One region of the Streptomyces sp. NPDC059874 genome, then DNA from elsewhere that is predicted to be linked to it. Evidence: riboswitches for the same ligand, from Rfam matches in the RefSeq annotation. Region 1 holds a riboswitch; the other holds the start of a gene.

The links. A riboswitch is a leader RNA that binds a small molecule or an ion and turns the genes downstream of it on or off. The one in region 1 is predicted to bind cobalamin.
Region 2: it holds a riboswitch for cobalamin, as region 1 does, so the genes downstream of both, ACFV9H_RS18250 (cobalamin biosynthesis protein) here and ACFV9H_RS17875 (energy-coupling factor ABC transporter permease) in region 1, are expected to answer to the same signal.

The regions. Positions count from the first base shown of each region.
Region 1 is NZ_JBHWJY010000027.1:46,232-54,087, forward strand. Features, by position in the region: gene ACFV9H_RS17860 (L-serine ammonia-lyase) at 1-366, shown strand, start outside; gene ACFV9H_RS17865 (hypothetical protein) at 528-1,037, shown strand; gene ACFV9H_RS17870 (flavodoxin family protein) at 1,057-1,788, opposite strand; cobalamin riboswitch at 1,844-2,096, shown strand; gene ACFV9H_RS17875 (energy-coupling factor ABC transporter permease) at 2,126-2,821, shown strand; gene ACFV9H_RS17880 (energy-coupling factor ABC transporter substrate-binding protein) at 2,821-3,156, shown strand; gene cbiQ (cobalt ECF transporter T component CbiQ) at 3,160-3,909, shown strand; gene ACFV9H_RS17890 (ATP-binding cassette domain-containing protein) at 3,906-4,736, shown strand; gene ACFV9H_RS17895 (PadR family transcriptional regulator) at 4,796-5,353, shown strand; gene ACFV9H_RS17900 (EF-hand domain-containing protein) at 5,371-5,583, opposite strand; gene ACFV9H_RS17905 (tRNA-dependent cyclodipeptide synthase) at 5,832-6,587, shown strand; gene ACFV9H_RS17910 (cytochrome P450) at 6,568-7,827, shown strand.
Region 2 is NZ_JBHWJY010000028.1:38,600-46,455, forward strand. Features, by position in the region: gene ACFV9H_RS18235 (alpha/beta hydrolase family protein) at 1-845, opposite strand, end outside; gene ACFV9H_RS18240 (anion permease) at 1,156-2,424, shown strand; gene ACFV9H_RS18245 (hypothetical protein) at 2,465-2,686, shown strand; cobalamin riboswitch at 2,797-2,950, shown strand; gene ACFV9H_RS18250 (cobalamin biosynthesis protein) at 2,986-3,945, shown strand; gene ACFV9H_RS18255 (cobyric acid synthase) at 3,942-5,462, shown strand; gene ACFV9H_RS18260 (putative cobaltochelatase) at 5,743-7,839, shown strand; gene cobO (cob(I)yrinic acid a,c-diamide adenosyltransferase) at 7,839-7,856, shown strand, end outside.

The DNA of each region.
Region 1 (7,856 bases):
GGCGCCGAGGTCGGCTGCCAGGGCGAGGTGGGCTCGGCCTGCTCGATGGCGGCCGGCGCCCTCGCGGAGGTCCTGGGCGGCACCCCGGAGCAGGTCGAGAACGCGGCCGAGATCGGCATGGAGCACAACCTGGGCCTGACCTGCGACCCGGTCGGCGGGCTCGTGCAGATCCCGTGCATCGAGCGCAACGGCATGGCGGCGGTCAAGGCCGTCACCGCGGCGAAGATGGCGATGCGCGGCGACGGCAGCCACAAGGTCTCCCTCGACAAGGTCATCAAGACCATGAAGGAGACCGGCGCCGACATGAAGGTCAAGTACAAGGAGACGGCCCGCGGCGGCCTCGCGGTCAACGTCATCGAGTGCTGACGCGGTCGCGATAGGTGTGGAGGAGGGGCCCGGCGTGCGCGCCGGGCCCCTCCTTTTCCTTGCCGCCGTTTTCTTTGCCGTCGTTGCGGAACCGGGGCATCCGCAACGGGCGTCCTAGTCGGTGTCGCAAGTCCCCGTCTCAGGAGAATCGAGGGGACGTCATGATCCACCGACGTTTCCGCCGGATCGTGGCCCTGGCCTCCGGCGCCCTGCTCACCGCAACACTCGCCTTCGCCGCTCCGGCCTCTGCCGCCCCGGCCGGCCTCCGCACCCAGACCCAGACCCAGACCCCGCTGGTGGTCAATGCCCGCTGGGCCGGGCACCCCACGTTCGACCGGATCGTCATCGACCTGCAGGGGTACGTCCCCACGGCGACCGTCACTCCCGTCCAGCGGCTGATCTACGACGGGTCCGGCAAGCCCGTGCCGCTGCCCGGCAGGTACTTCCTGGAGATCCGCCTCAACCCCGCCGCCGCCCACGACGACGCCGGTGGGAACGTCTACCTCGGGCCCAAGCTGCGGCAGATCAACCTGCCCAAGCTCAAGGGCATCGCACTGACCGGCGACTTCGAGGGGTACGTGACCTTCGGCGCCGCCTTCGACACGCTCCCCTACTACCGCGCCTTCACCCTGCACTCGCCGGAGCGGTTCGTCGTGGACATCGCCCGCTGAACAGGCCCGCCGAACCCCTCTACCGGTGTTCGGGGTTCGGGAAGTCGAAGCGGCAGCCGGCGTCCCACAGGGAGCGCTGGTTGCCGTGCGCCGGGATGCCGCCCGCGCCCTTGAGCAGGGCGGCCAGGTGCATGAGGTTCCACGACATGAAGGCGGTGTTGCGGTTGGTGAAGTCGTTCTCGGGGCCGCCCGAGCCCGGGTCGAGGTAGGACGGCCCGGGTCCGGCCTCGCCGATCCAGCCGGCGTCGGCCTGCGGCGGGATCACGTAGCCGAGGTGCTGGAGGCTGTAGAGGATGTTCATGGCGCAGTGCTTGACGCCGTCCTCGTTGCCGGTGATGAGCGCGCCGCCGACCCGCCCGTAGTAGGCGTACTGGCCCTGCTCGTTCAGGAGCGAGGAGCAGGCGTAGAGCCGTTCGATGACCTGCTTCATGACGGAGCTGTTGTCGCCGAGCCAGATCGGGCCGCAGAGCACGAGGATGTCGGCGTCCATGATCTGGCTGTACAGCACCGGCCACTGGTCGCTCTCCCAGCCGTGCTCGGTCATGTCCGGCCAGACGCCGGTCGCGATGTCGTGGTCGACGGCGCGGATGAGCGAGGTGCGGGCCCCGGCCGATTCCATGACGGCCCGGCTCTTGGCGATCAGGCCCTCGGTGTTGCTGGTCTCCGGCGAACGCTTGAGCGTGCAGTTCACGTAGACGGCGGAGAGGTTCGCGTAGTTCGGACGGTTCGCTGTGTCGTTTTCGGCAGCCACTCCCCCAGCGTGGCCAAGGCCGGGAGGCGCCGCCACCGAGCCGCACCCATCCGGGATAGGGTCAGTGGGCCTTGGTGTTCGGGAAACCGGTGGGAAACCGGTGCGGCCCTCGCCACTGTGATCGGGAAGTCCGGCTCCACTCTCCCCCAGACTGCGTCAGGGTGGGGGTACCCCCAGCGGTAGCTGGGGGAGTTCCCCCCAGCGGGAAGCCACTGGGCCCGCGCGGGAGACCGCACGGCCCCGGGAAGGCGGAGCCCGGACGTCGGCACCCGTGAGCCAGGAGACCGGCCGGGGCGCGCTGTCCATCCACGAGGTGCTGGAGAGGTCTTCCCCACTCATGCATATAGCCGAGGGGTTCCTACCCCCTTTGCACGCGGTCGCCTGGGGCGCCGCGTCCGCCCCCTTTGTCGTACACGGTGTCCGCGCCCTCACCCGTGAGGTGAAGGAGAATCCGGAGAGCACGCTGCTGCTCGGGGCGTCCGGAGCGTTCACTTTCGTCCTGTCCGCACTGAAGATCCCTTCTGTGACGGGCAGTTGCTCGCACCCGACCGGCACCGGGCTCGGGGCCATCCTCTTCCGGCCGCCGATCATGGCGGTGCTGGGCACGATCACCCTGCTCTTCCAGGCGCTGCTGCTGGCGCACGGCGGGCTGACCACCCTCGGCGCCAACGTCTTCTCGATGGCCATCGCCGGACCGTGGGCGGGCTACGGGGTCTACCGGCTGCTGCGCCGCCTCGACGTTCCGCTGATGGTGACCGTCTTCTTCGGGGCCTTCTTCGCCGATCTGGTCACCTACTGCGTGACCTCGGTGCAGCTGGCGCTGGCCTTCCCGGACCCGGGTACGGGCTTCCTCGGCTCGCTCGGGAAGTTCGGCGGGATCTTCGCCGTCACCCAGCTCCCGCTCGCGGTGAGCGAGGGGCTGCTGACCGTCCTCGTGATGCGGCTGCTGATGCGGTCGAGCCGTTCGGACCTGGTCCGTCTGGGTGTCGCGAAGCTCACCTCCGGCAAGACGAAGCAGGAGGCGACGGCCTGATGACCAGGAACGCGAAGATCAACACGCTGCTGCTGTTCCTGGTGGCGGCGCTGGCCGTGCTCCCGCTCGCGCTGGGGCTCGGCGAGGGCAAGGAAGAGCCGTTCACGGGCGCCGACGCGCAGGCGGAGGCGGCCATCACCGAGCTGCGCCCGGACTACGAGCCCTGGTTCTCCCCGCTGTACGAACCCCCGTCGGCGGAGATCGAGTCGGCGCTGTTCGCCCTCCAGGCGGCGCTGGGCGCGGGCGTGCTCGCGTACTACTTCGGCGTGCGCAAGGGCCGCCGCCAGGGTGCGGCGGCGGCAGCCGCCGCGGCCCCGTCCGCCACGGAGTCGTAGGCGGTGCTGCCGATCGACGCGGCGGCGCACGGCAGCCGCTGGCGGCGCCGCCACCCGCTGGAGAAGGCCCTGCTGGGGATCGGGCTGACGGTGACCGCGGTGTGCCTGCCGCCCTGGCCCGGGGGGCCGCTGGTGGGCGCCGCCACGCTCGCCGTGCTGCTCGGCCCCGCCGGGGTGCCCCGGCGGCAGCTGTGGCGGGCCTTCCGGATCCCGCTCGGCTTCTGCTTCACCGGGGCGCTGCCGTTGCTGTTCGCGGTCGGTGGGCCCGCGGGGTGGGTCGCACTCGCCCCCGACGGCCCCCGGCACGCCGTCGAGCTGTTGCTGCGCACCTCCGCGGCCTCGCTCGGCGTGCTGCTGTTCGCCTTCACCACTCCGGTGTCGGACGTGCTCCCCCGGCTGGTCCGGGCGGGAGTGCCGGCCCCGGTGGTGGACGTGGCCCTGGTCATGTACCGGATCGCGTTCCTGCTGCTCGACTCCCTGACCCGGATCCGCCAGGCGCAGGCGGCCCGCCTGGGCAACACCGGCCGGGCGGCGGCCTGGCGTTCGGTGGCCGGGCTCGCCGCGACCTCGTTCGTACGGGCCTTCGACCGCGCGGGGCGGCTCCAGTCGGGCCTGGCGGGCCGCGGCTACGACGGCGCGCTGCGGGTGCTCGTGCCGGAGGCGGCGCTGTCCTGGCGGTTCCTGGCCTGGTCCGCCGCCCTGCTCGTGGCCCTGGTGGCCGTGACCCTCGTACTGAAGGAGCTGTACCTGTGAGGCCGTTGGTGGAGCTGGTGGGCGCGGGCTACGCGTACGAGGACGGGCCCGCCGTGCTGTCCGGGGTGGACTTCGGGATCGTCGAAGGCCGGGCGCTGGTGTTGCTGGGCCGCAACGGCTCCGGCAAGACCACGCTGATGCGGCTGCTGAGCGGCGGCCTGCGGCCGGGCCCGGGCGCGCTGCGCCTGGACGGCGCGGAGGTGACGTACGACCGCGCGGGCCTGACCCGGCTGCGGACGGCGGTGCAGCTGGTCGTGCAGGACCCGGACGACCAGCTGTTCGCGGCCTCGGTGGAACAGGACGTGTCCTTCGGGCCGATGAACCTGGGGCTGCCGATTCCGCAGGTCCGCGAGCGCGTCGAGTCGGCGCTGGCCGCGCTGGACATCACGGCGCTGCGGGACCGCCCGACGCACCTCCTCTCGTACGGGCAGCGCAAGCGCGCGGCGATCGCGGGGGCGGTGGCGATGGCTCCGCGGGTGCTGATCCTGGACGAGCCGACGGCCGGGCTGGACCCGGACGGGCAGGAACGGCTGCTCGACGTCCTGGCGGGCCTGCGGGCCGCCGGCACGACGGTGGTGATGGCCACGCACGACGTGGACCTGGCGGTGCGCTGGGCCGACGACGCGGCGGTGCTCACCCCTGCGGGCATCCGCGTGGGCCCGGCCGGGACCCTGCTCTCGGACCCGGCCCTGCTCGCCGAGGCGGGCCTGCGCCAGGCCTGGTCCCCGACGGTGACGGCCGTGCTGCGCGCCCACGGGCTGCTGGCCGCCGGAACACCCGGCCCCCGCACGCCGGAGGACCTGGGCAGGCTCGCGGCAACCCCGTAGGTCTCCTCTTTCGGATCGTGCCGGAGCTGTCGCGGGCCCGGCAAACCTAGGATGGCGCCATGTCCCTCCCGCACGCCATCCTCACCGCCCTGCTCGAAAAGCCCTCGTCGGGGCTGGAGCTGACCCGGCGGTTCGACAAGTCGATCGGGTTCTTCTGGTCGGCGACGCACCAGCAGATCTACCGGGAACTGGGCCGGCTGGAGGAGTCCGGGCTGATCCGGGAGCTGCCCAGCGAGGTGCCGCTGCGTGGGCAGAAGAAGGAGTACGAGGTCCTGCCGGCCGGCAGCGCGGAGCTCGCGCGGTGGGTCGGCGAGAGCCAGGACCCCAAGCCCATGCGCGATCCGCTGCTGCTGCGCATCCGCGCGGCGGGCGTCGTGGGGCCACAGGGGCTCGGGACCGAGCTGCGGCGCCATCTGGAGCTGCACCAGCGGCAGTTGGCCCAGTACGAGGCCATCGAGGACAAGGACTTCCCGCCCGGGCGCGACGCCGTGGAGGACCGGCTGCGCCGGCTCGTCCTGCACGGCGGGATCGCCTTGGAGACCTTCTGGCTGCACTGGCTGGAGGAGGCGCTGGCCGAGGTCGAGGACATGACGGGGCCGGTCACCCCCGAGGGGTGACCGGCCGCTCGTGACGCCTACTTGTTCAGGGAGGCCCAGAACTCGTCGAAGCTGAGCAGGCCGTCGCCGTTCGCGTCCTTCGACGCGATCACGGCGTCCGCTATCGGGCCGGTGACGAACGGGTCGCCCATGGCCGCCATGGCCGCCTTGAACTCGTCCGCCGTGACGAAGCCGTCACCGTTCACGTCGAACTTGCCGAACGTCGTCCGTGCGCTCTCGATGTCCGCCACTGGGTCCACCCCTTCTTGGTGCTTGTTGACCGGCTCAGGGTAGCGGCCGCCCGGATCCCCACCCGCCTCGGGTCCCGTTCGAGCGGCAGACAGAAATTCCATTTCCTCCGCATGATGCGGAATCTATAATTCCACCCAACAAATCCGGCACCCTCTTGTCACGCTCCGGGATCAGCGCATAACGTAACGGCATTGCCGCCACACCAGGAGCGCAGGGCTCCCAGGGACTAGTGGCATAAAGGGCGATCATGCCGATGGCGATCACAAGCGACGCATCATTCGAAGTTCTGCCCTTCACCCGCACCTGCCGACATATCTGGGACGACGGCGACCATGTGCTCATAGGAGTGAGCCCGGGAAACAGCTACTTCAGCTCCGAGCGCATCGCCGGCCTCGCCCAGTGGGCCGCCAACCGCTTCGCGCAAGTCGACTTCGTCTACGCGGACCTCCACGTGGACCGGATGTTCGCCGCCTTCGGCTACACCCGGGAGCATGCGGAGAAGCGCGCGACGAAGGAGATCAAAGCGGTCCGTCGCAGGATCCTCAAAGGCGTGGCGGAGTTGACTTCTCCGCAGGCCGAAATCCGCGTGAGGGCGCTTTCCGAGTTCCAGTCGAACCCTATTTACCAGCTACTGCACCGCCGCGTTCTGCATTTCCTGGAGACCGACGACGAATTCCGCAAGGGCTGCGAGCAGATGGCCTTGCATTTTGTCGGATCGAAGTTGCCGGAAGGTGAATCCATCACCGACGAGCAGTTGCGGATCTGTTTCGATTACATGGCAGCCGAGCTGCCGTTCTTCGTGGACACCCCGAGCATCCTCGACGTGCCGTCCTCCGTGGCCGCGTACCACGTCAGGATGCCGCTGACGGACGTCCTCTTCGCGCGCGGCGGGGGACTGCGCGCGACCCGCAACCAGGCGTACGCCGTCGTCCGGCCCGAGAACGCCACCGTCCACCAGCACGCAGCGCCGGAAGGGGACGCCGATGAGCGTCGAGCAGCTTGACGGCCCGGCGGGGCCGGGCGGCCCGGATGCCCCGGAGGGGCGGCCGCTCCTCGACTTCCCGCTCTCGCGGCGCGGGGACGTCCTGCCGGAGGAGTGCGCCTGGCTGCGCGAGAAGGCTCCGGTCGCCAAGGTGCGCACCCTCACCGGGGACCCGGCCTGGCTGGTGAGCAGTTACGCGCTGGCCAAGCAGGTACTGGAGGACGATCGCTTCAGCCTCAAGGACACGGCGAACGCCGGGGTCCCGCGCCAGTACGCACTGACGATCCCGCCCGAGGTCGTCAACAACATGGGCAACATCAACAGCGCGGGCCTGCGCGACGCCGTGATGAAGGCCCTCAACCCGCGCCGGAAGGGGCTCCAGGAGCGGCTGCGCGCCACGGCCGGCGAGCTCGTCGACCGGATCGTCGCCGAGGGAGGCCCGGCCGACCTCAGGGCCCGCTTCGCCGACCCCTTCTCGGCGGCCATGCACTGCCAGGTGCTCGGGGTGCCCTTCGAGGACTGGCGCCGGCTGATGTCGGGCCTGGACATCGCGTTCATGACCGCACGCGAGCCGTTCCCCGACTCGGCCCTCAACTGGTACAAGGACGTCGGCTACTTCGCCGAGCAGCTGAACGTACAGCTCGCGCTGCCCGCCGAGGAGCGTACGGGGCTCCTCGGAAGGTTCGCCGGGCTGAAGGAGGCGGACCCGGAGTCGGCGCACCTGACCGACGACATGTTCGCCACCGTCGCCGTCTCGCTCTTCGGGGCGGGCGCGGTGTCCACCTCCGCCTTCCTGACCCTCGCGGTCCTCGCGCTGCTCCAGCAGCCCGAACTCATCGGGTACCTGCGCCGGCATCCCGAGCGCATGGGCCGGGCCGTCGAGGAGCTGCTGCGCTGGAACCTGTCGGTCGGCGACGGCCTGCCGCGCATCGCGCTGGCCGACGTCCGGGTCGGCGACGTGTTGGTGAAGGAGGGCGAGCTGGTGCTCGTCCTCCTGGAGGGGGCGAACTTCGACCCCGCGGCCTTCGAGAACCCGAACGAGCTGGACCTGGAGCGCGAGAGCAAGAACGCGAACCTCGCCTTCGGCGCCGGCCGGCACTTCTGCCCGGCCTCCGCGCTGGGCCGGGCGCACGCCGAGATCGCGCTGGAGGTGCTCGTCGAGCGGCTGCCCGCGCTTCGGCTGGCGGTCCCGGTGGAGAACCTCGTCTGGCGTACCGGTTTCATCAAGCGTCTACCGGAGCGACTGCCCGTCGCCTGGTAGCACGGACTGGGTCCCGGGAGCCGTGCGAG
Region 2 (7,856 bases), on a different contig from region 1:
GCCGGGGTGTGCCGGGCCGCGGCGAGCCGGCGCAGGGTGGCGTGCCAGTCGAGCACGGGCGAGTCGAGCACCACCCCGGAGATCCGGTCGGCCAGCGCGGAGCGCTCGGCGGCGTACAGGGCCATGGTGGCTCCGGTGGACCAGCCGTGCAGGACCACCCGCCTGGCGCCGTAGCGCAGGGCGTAGCGGATGGCGGCGTCCACGTCGCGCCATTCCGATTCGCCGAGGTGGCCGAGGCCGTCCGGGGAGGCGGGGGCGCCGAGGTCGCCGCGGTAGGCCAGGTCGAGGACGGGCATCCGCTGGCGGTGCAGGAAGGGCATGACCACCATCGGGTGCTCCCGGCTGCTGCCGAGGCCGTGCACGGCGATCACCCAGGTGTCGCGGGCGGCCGGCACGAACCAGGCGGGCAGCGCGCCGAGCTCCCCGGGGACGTCCACGTCGGCGTGGTCGAGCCCGAGGGCGGTGCGCGGGTTCCCGAGGTGGACCTGAGGGGTGAGTCGGACCCGGGTGCCGGGGTCGAGGCTGCCGTGGGTGACGGCGAGGAGCCGCCGTACGACGGTGTCCGGGTCGTGCTCGGCCTCGGTGAGGACGGGCCCGACCACGGCGTGCACCCCGGGCGCGGCCAGGCCGTAGGTGCCGGGGCGCAGGGAGGCGAGGGTGCGGGTCAGGGCGATCCGGCCGGCGGCGGTGGAGTGGACGCTGAGCCTGGCTCCGCCGGGCAGTGGGCGGCCGGGTTCGGGCCGCAGGGCCGCGTCGGCGGCGTACCGACCGGCCGCGACGGCGGCCGCGCCGGCTCCCAGGAGGGTCGTGGTGACGGCCGCTGCCGTCGCTGTGGCGGTACGCACCGCTCCAGTGTCGAGGCGCGGGCTCCGTCGGGCCACCGGAGGGAGTCGCTCCGCGGGCGGTGCGGGCGGAGTGATCTAGGTCTCTTCCGGCGCCCGGGCCACCCGTTCGTATACGTCGCGGGGCCTGTGCGGAGGGGTCCGTTCACCCGGCTTTGACGTGCATTAATCGATATATCTACGACAGAATCGGGACGAAGCCGCCGATCGCACGCCGGGCCGGTACACCGGTCCGACCGAGTCAGTTCACCTTCCGTTCATCCAGGTTGCCTACGGTCGGCGAGCCACTGACGTCAAACAGAAGCCTGGGTAAATGGAGCACATAACGCTTCTCCTCGGGATCGTGATCATCACCGCTCTCGTGTTCGACTTCACGAACGGTTTCCACGACACAGCCAACGCGATGGCCACCACCATCTCGACCGGCGCCCTCAAGCCCAAGACGGCGGTGGCAATGTCCGCCGTGCTCAACCTCGTCGGCGCGTTCATGTCCGTGGAGGTCGCCAAGACGATCTCCAAGGGCCTGGTCAACGAAGAGGGCATCCAGCCAGAGGTGATCTTCGCCGCCCTGGTCGGCGCGATCCTCTGGAACCTCGTGACCTGGCTGGTGGGTCTCCCCTCCAGTTCCTCGCACGCCCTGATGGGCGGCCTGATCGGCGCCGCGGTCGCCTCCGCCGGCATCGGCGCGGTCAACGGCAGCGTCGTCGTCACCAAGGTGCTCATCCCCGCGATCGCCGCCCCGCTGGTGGCCGGCATCGCCGCGTACCTGGCCGCCAAGGTCACCTACAAGCTGGGCGACAAGGTCGGCGAGAAGACCTCCGCCAAGGGCTACCGCGCCGGTCAGATCGCCTCGGCCGGCCTCGTCTCCCTCGCGCACGGCACCAACGACGCGCAGAAGACGATGGGCATCATCACCCTGGCCCTCATCGCCGGCGGTGCGATCGCGCCCGACGCGAACCCGCCGGTCTGGGTCATCGTCTCCGCCGGTCTGGCCATCGCGATGGGCACCTACCTGGGCGGCTGGCGCATCATCCGCACCATGGGCAAGGGCCTGACCGACCTGCAGCCGCAGCAGGGCTTCGCCGCCCAGACCTCGGCCGCGTCCGTCATCCTCGCCTCCTCCAACCTGGGCTTCTCGCTCTCCACCACCCACTCGTGCTCCGGTGCGGTCATGGGTGCGGGCCTGGGCCGCAAGGGCGGTGTGGTCCGCTGGTCCACCGCGACCCGCATGTTCGTCGCCTGGGGCCTGACCCTGCCGGCCGCCGCGCTGGTCTCGGCCGGTGCCGAGCTGGTCATGCGCGCCGGTGACATCGGCATCGCCGCCGTCGCCGTCTTCCTGGTCGGCTCCTGCCTGGCCATCTGGCTCATCTCGCGCCGCCAGGTCGTCGACCACAGCAACGTCAACGACGTGGAGCCGGCCGCCACCGACGAGCCGGGTGTCGTCACCACGGCGATCGCGGCCGTCACCGTCCCGCCGACCGTCGCCGCGGCCGGTACGACCGCCGCCGTGACGGACGAGGACCTCAAGGCCACCATCCCGGCCGCGACGGCGTCCCCGGCGGCTCCGGCCGCCGCGGTCTGACCGAGACACACAGAGACCGAGACATTCAGAAAGCGGCAGTATGAAGATCGACTGGGAAGCGCTCGGCTCCGTCTTCGGAGTCAGCCTCTTCGCCACCGTCGCCCTCGTGGCCCTGTTCACCCTGGGTCTGATGGGCCTGTCCAAGCACGAGGCCGCGACCGAGCAGGGCGGCACCGCCACCCTGGCCCGTAGCGGCGCGTACGCCTGCTTCGCGCTCGTCGCGGTCGCCGTGACGTACGGGATCTACCTGATCGTCGCCTGATCCGCCGCCGTACGGCGGGCAGGGCGCGAAGGCTCCCTCCGGGTTTCTCCCGGGGGGAGCCTTCGCGTCTCCCGTCCCTGCCGCGCCGCAGGTCAACGGCAAGTTGACGGGCCTTCTCGGTGCGTGGTGGACTGCCCGAGCCAATACGGCGGCATGGAGAGGAAGTCCGGTGCGAATCCGGCGCGGTCCCGCCACTGTCACCGGGGCACTCGACCGAGTGCGTCCCGGGAGCCAGGAACTCTCGCCGCCGGACACGTCGAACCAGGGCGCGGACCCTGAGTGAGGACATACCTGCCACCATGCGTGCCGATCGCGTCTTCGCGTACGGCGCCACGGCGGGCCTGATCGGCGACCGGATCCTCGGTGATCCGCGCCGAGGGCACCCCGTGGCCGCCTTCGGACGAACCGCCGCCGCCGTCGAGCGCGCCCTGTGGCGCGACGACCGCGCCCGGGGCCTCCTGCACACCCTGGTGTGCGCCGGGGGCGCTGCCGCCGTCGGCGTGCTCGGCGCCCGCGCCGTGCGCTCCCGGCCCGCGGCCGCCCGTATCGCCCTGACCGCCGCCGCCACCTGGGCCGTCGTCGGCGGCACCTCGCTGGGCCGGGAAGCCCGCGCCATCGGCGGCGCGCTCGCCGCCGGGGACGCCGAGGTGGCCCGGGAACGACTGCCCCACCTGTGCGGGCGCGACCCACAGGCCCTCGACGAGCAGCAGATGGCACGCGCCGTCGTGGAGTCGGTCGCGGAGAACACCTCCGACGCCGTGGTCGGCGCCCTGGTGTGGGGAGCCGTCGCCGGGGTCCCCGGGCTGCTCGCCTTCCGCGCCGTGAACACCCTCGACGCGATGGTCGGCCACAAGTCCCCCCGCTACCTGCGCTACGGCTGGGCATCCGCCCGGCTCGACGACGTGGCGGGCTGGCCGGGAGCCCGGCTCACGGCGCTCGCCGCGGTGGCGGCCGGCCCGGACCGTCGGGGGGCGGTTCGGGCCTGGCGCGCGGACGCGGCCAAGCACCCCAGCCCGAACGCCGGCCCCGTCGAGGCCTCCTTCGCGGGGGCCCTCGGCGTACGCCTCGGCGGAACGCTGGCGTACGGCGGGCGGGTCGAGCACCGGGCCGTGCTCAACGGAGAGACGGGGCGGCCCGTCGAGGTCGCCGACATCGAACGGGCGGTACGGCTGTCACGGCAGGTGACCTGGCTGGCGCTGGGCGCCTGTGTGGCGGTCCGGACGTTGGTATCGCGTACGTCACGAAGGGGGCGGGCATGAGCGGCACGAGGCGCGGCGGCGGACTGCTGGTCGCGGGGACCACGTCCGACGCGGGCAAGAGCGTGGTCACGGCGGGCATCTGCCGCTGGCTGGCCCGCCAGGGCGTGAAGGTGGCGCCCTTCAAGGCGCAGAACATGTCGCTGAACTCCTTCGTGACCCGGGAGGGCGCGGAGATCGGCCGGGCCCAGGCCATGCAGGCCCAGGCGGCCCGCGTGGAGCCGACCGCGCTGATGAACCCGGTGCTGCTCAAGCCCGGCAGCGACCGCAGCAGCCAGGTGGTGCTGCTGGGCAAGCCGGTGGGCGAGATGAGCGCGCGGGGCTACCACGGTGGGCGGCAGGAGCAGCTGCTCGGCATCGTCACGGACTGCCTGGAGCAGCTGCGGGGCACGTATGACGCCGTGATCTGCGAGGGGGCGGGGAGTCCGGCCGAGATCAACCTGCGCCGGACCGACATCGTGAACATGGGCATCGCGCGGGCCGCGCGGTTCCCCGTGGTCGTGGTCGGGGACATCGACCGGGGCGGGGTCTTCGCGTCCTTCTTCGGCACGACGGCGCTGCTGTCACCGGACGACCAGTCGCTGATCGCGGGCTACCTGGTGAACAAGTTCCGGGGGGACGTCTCGCTGCTCGAACCGGGCATGGAGATGCTCCGGGGGCTGACGGGCCGCGCCACGTACGGGGTGTTGCCGTTCCAGCACGGGCTGGGCATCGACGAGGAGGACGGCCTGAGGGTCTCCCTGCGTGGTGCCGTACGGGAATCCGTGGTGGCCCCGCCGGTCGGCGAGGACGTGCTGCGGGTCGCGGTGTGCGCGGTGCCGCTGATGTCGAACTTCACGGACGTCGACGCGCTCGCGGCGGAGCCGGGGGTCGTGGTGCGGTTCGTGGACCGGGCCGAGGAGTTGACGGACGCGGACCTGGTCGTCGTACCGGGTACGCGGGGCACGGTGAAGGCGCTGGAGTGGCTCCGGGAGCGGGGGCTGGCCGACGCCCTGGTCCGGCGGGCTGCCGAGGGGCGGCCGGTGCTCGGGATCTGCGGCGGGTTCCAGGTGCTGGGCGAGCGGATCTCGGACGACGTCGAGTCCCGTGCGGGCGAAGTGGAGGGCCTCGGGCTGCTGCCCGTACGCGTCCGCTTCGAACGGGAGAAGACCCTGGCGCGGCCGGAGGGTTCGGCGCTGGGCGAGGCCGTCTGCGGGTACGAGATCCACCACGGGGTGGCCGAAGTCCTGGGCGGCGAGGCGTTCCTGGACGGGTGCCGGGTCGGATCGGTGTGGGGGACCCACTGGCACGGCTCGCTGGAGTCGGACGGCTTCCGCCGGGCGTTCCTCCGTGAGGTCGCTTCGGCTGCCGGGCGGCGGTTCGTGCCGGCGCCGGACACCTCGTTCGCCTCCCTGCGGGAGGAGCAGCTGGACCTGCTGGGCGACCTGATCGAGGAGCACGCGGACACCGCGGCGCTGCTGAGCCTGATCGAGGGCGGGGCCCCGGTGGGCCTCCCGTTCCTCCCCCCGGGCGCGCCGTGAGGGGCCGGGCCCTGCGGGGCTGTCCCCCACCCCGCCCCTTCCCGAAACTTGGGCTCCGCCCCAGCCCCCTCGCCTGTGCGGCGCCGCTGCCGGGGGCTCTGCCCCCGGACCCTCCCCCAGCTACCGCTGGGGGTACCCCCAGCGCCTCAAACGCCGGCGAGGCTGGAAGTGTCCCCGGCAGGGCTGAAATTGCCCTGCGGGCAATCCAGCCGCGCCAGGCAGACGACATCGGCCAAATCCAGGCAAAGACGGTCCGCACCCTCGAAGGAGTGAGCAACCCATGAGCACGCCCTATCCGTTCACCGCAGTGGTCGGCCAGACCGACCTGCGGCTGGCGCTCCTGCTCAACGCCGTGAGCCCGGCGGTCGGCGGCGTACTCGTGCGCGGCGAGAAGGGGACCGCCAAGTCCACCGCCGTCCGCGCACTCTCCGCCCTGCTGCCGCAGGTGGACGTCGTGCCCGGCTGCCGGTTCTCGTGTGCGCCCGGCGCGCCGGATCCGGCCTGCCCCGACGGCCCGCACGAGCCGGGTCCGGGGCAGGACCGGCCCGCCCGCATGGTGGAGCTGCCCGTCGGCGCCTCCGAGGACCGCCTCGTCGGCGCCCTCGACATCGAACGGGCCCTCTCCGAAGGCGTGAAGGCCTTCGAGCCCGGGCTGCTCGCCGACGCCCACCGCGGGATCCTGTACGTCGACGAGGTCAACCTCCTCCACGACCACCTGATCGACCTGCTCCTCGACGCCGCCGCGATGGGCGCCTCGTACGTGGAGCGCGAAGGCGTCTCGGTCCGGCACGCCGCCCGCTTCCTCCTCGTCGGCACGATGAACCCCGAGGAGGGCGAGCTGCGCCCGCAGCTCCTCGACCGTTTCGGGCTGACCGTCGAGGTCGCCGCCTCCCGCGAGCCCGCCCAACGGGTGGAGGTGGTGCGCCGCCGGCTCGCGTACGAGGACGATCCCGCGGGCTTCGCGACCCGCTGGGCGGGCGACGAGCACGAGGTCCGCGCCCGGGTGGTGGCCGCTCGGGCGCTGCTCCCGCAGGTCGCGCTCGGCGACACCGCGCTGCTCCAGATCGCCGCGACCTGCGCCGGCTTCGAGGTCGACGGCATGCGGGCCGACATCGTGATGGCCCGGACCGCGACCGCGTTGGCCGCCTGGGCCGGGCGGACCGAAGTGCGCAAGGAGGACGTACGGCAGGCGGCCCTGCTGGCACTCCCCCACCGGCGGCGCCGCAACCCCTTCGACGCGCCGGGCCTCGACGAGGACAAGCTGGACGAGATCCTGGACCGGTTCCCCGACGAGGAACCGGAACCCGAGCCGGAGCCCGAGCCGGAGGGCCCGGACGACGACCACGGTGGCGGCCCCGACGGAGGCGGCGGCGTACCCCCGCAGGGCGACGGGCCGTCGGAGACCACCGAGGCTCCCTCGGAGGCACCCGAGCAGCAGTCCGAAGCCCCGCAGCCCTCCGCCCAAGGGGGCGGCTCGGCTCCCGAGCAGGCAGCCGTACGGGCCGCCGAGCCGTTCCGCACCAAGGTGTTGAGCGTGCCGGGGCTCGGCGAGGGCGCGGCCGGACGACGTTCGCGCGCCCGTACCGCCCACGGCCGGACCACCGGCTCCCAGCGGCCCCGGGGGCAGCTGACGAAGCTGCACCTGGCGGCCACGGTGCACGCGGCGGCCCCGCACCAGAAGGCGCGCGGCCGGGCCGGGCGCGGGCTGGTCATCCGCAAGGACGATCTGCGGCAGGCGACGCGCGAGGGCCGCGAGGGCAACCTCGTCCTCTTCGTCGTCGACGCCTCCGGCTCGATGGCCGCCCGGCAGCGCATGAGCGCCGTCAAGGGGGCCGTGCTCTCGCTGCTGCTGGACGCCTACCAGCGCCGGGACAAGGTCGGCCTGATCACGTTCCGCGGCTCCGGCGCCGAGCTGGCGCTGCCGCCCACCTCCTCGGTGGACGCGGCGGCGGCCCGGCTGGAGCAGCTGCCGACCGGCGGCCGCACCCCGCTCGCCGCCGGGCTGTTGAAGGCCCACGAGGTGCTGCGGATCGAGCGGCTGCGCGATCCGAGCCGCCGGCCGCTGCTCGTGGTCGTCACCGACGGCCGGGCCACCTCGGCCGGGGCCCTGGGCGGCGACCCGCGCGAACTCTCGGGGCGCAGCGCCCGGCTGCTGGCCGCCGAGGGGGTCGCGTCGGTGGTCGTGGACTGCGAGTCCGGGCCGGTCCGGCTGGGCCTGGCCGGGGTTCTGGCCGCCGACCTCGGCGCACCCGCGGTCACCCTCGACGGGCTGCGGGCAGACTCGCTGGCCGGGCTCGTGAAGAACGTACGTACCGCGGTGTCATCCCCCGCATCTGGAACATCTGCCGTATCCCACACCCTCAGGAGGGCCGCGTAATGCCGCAGGGACAGCCG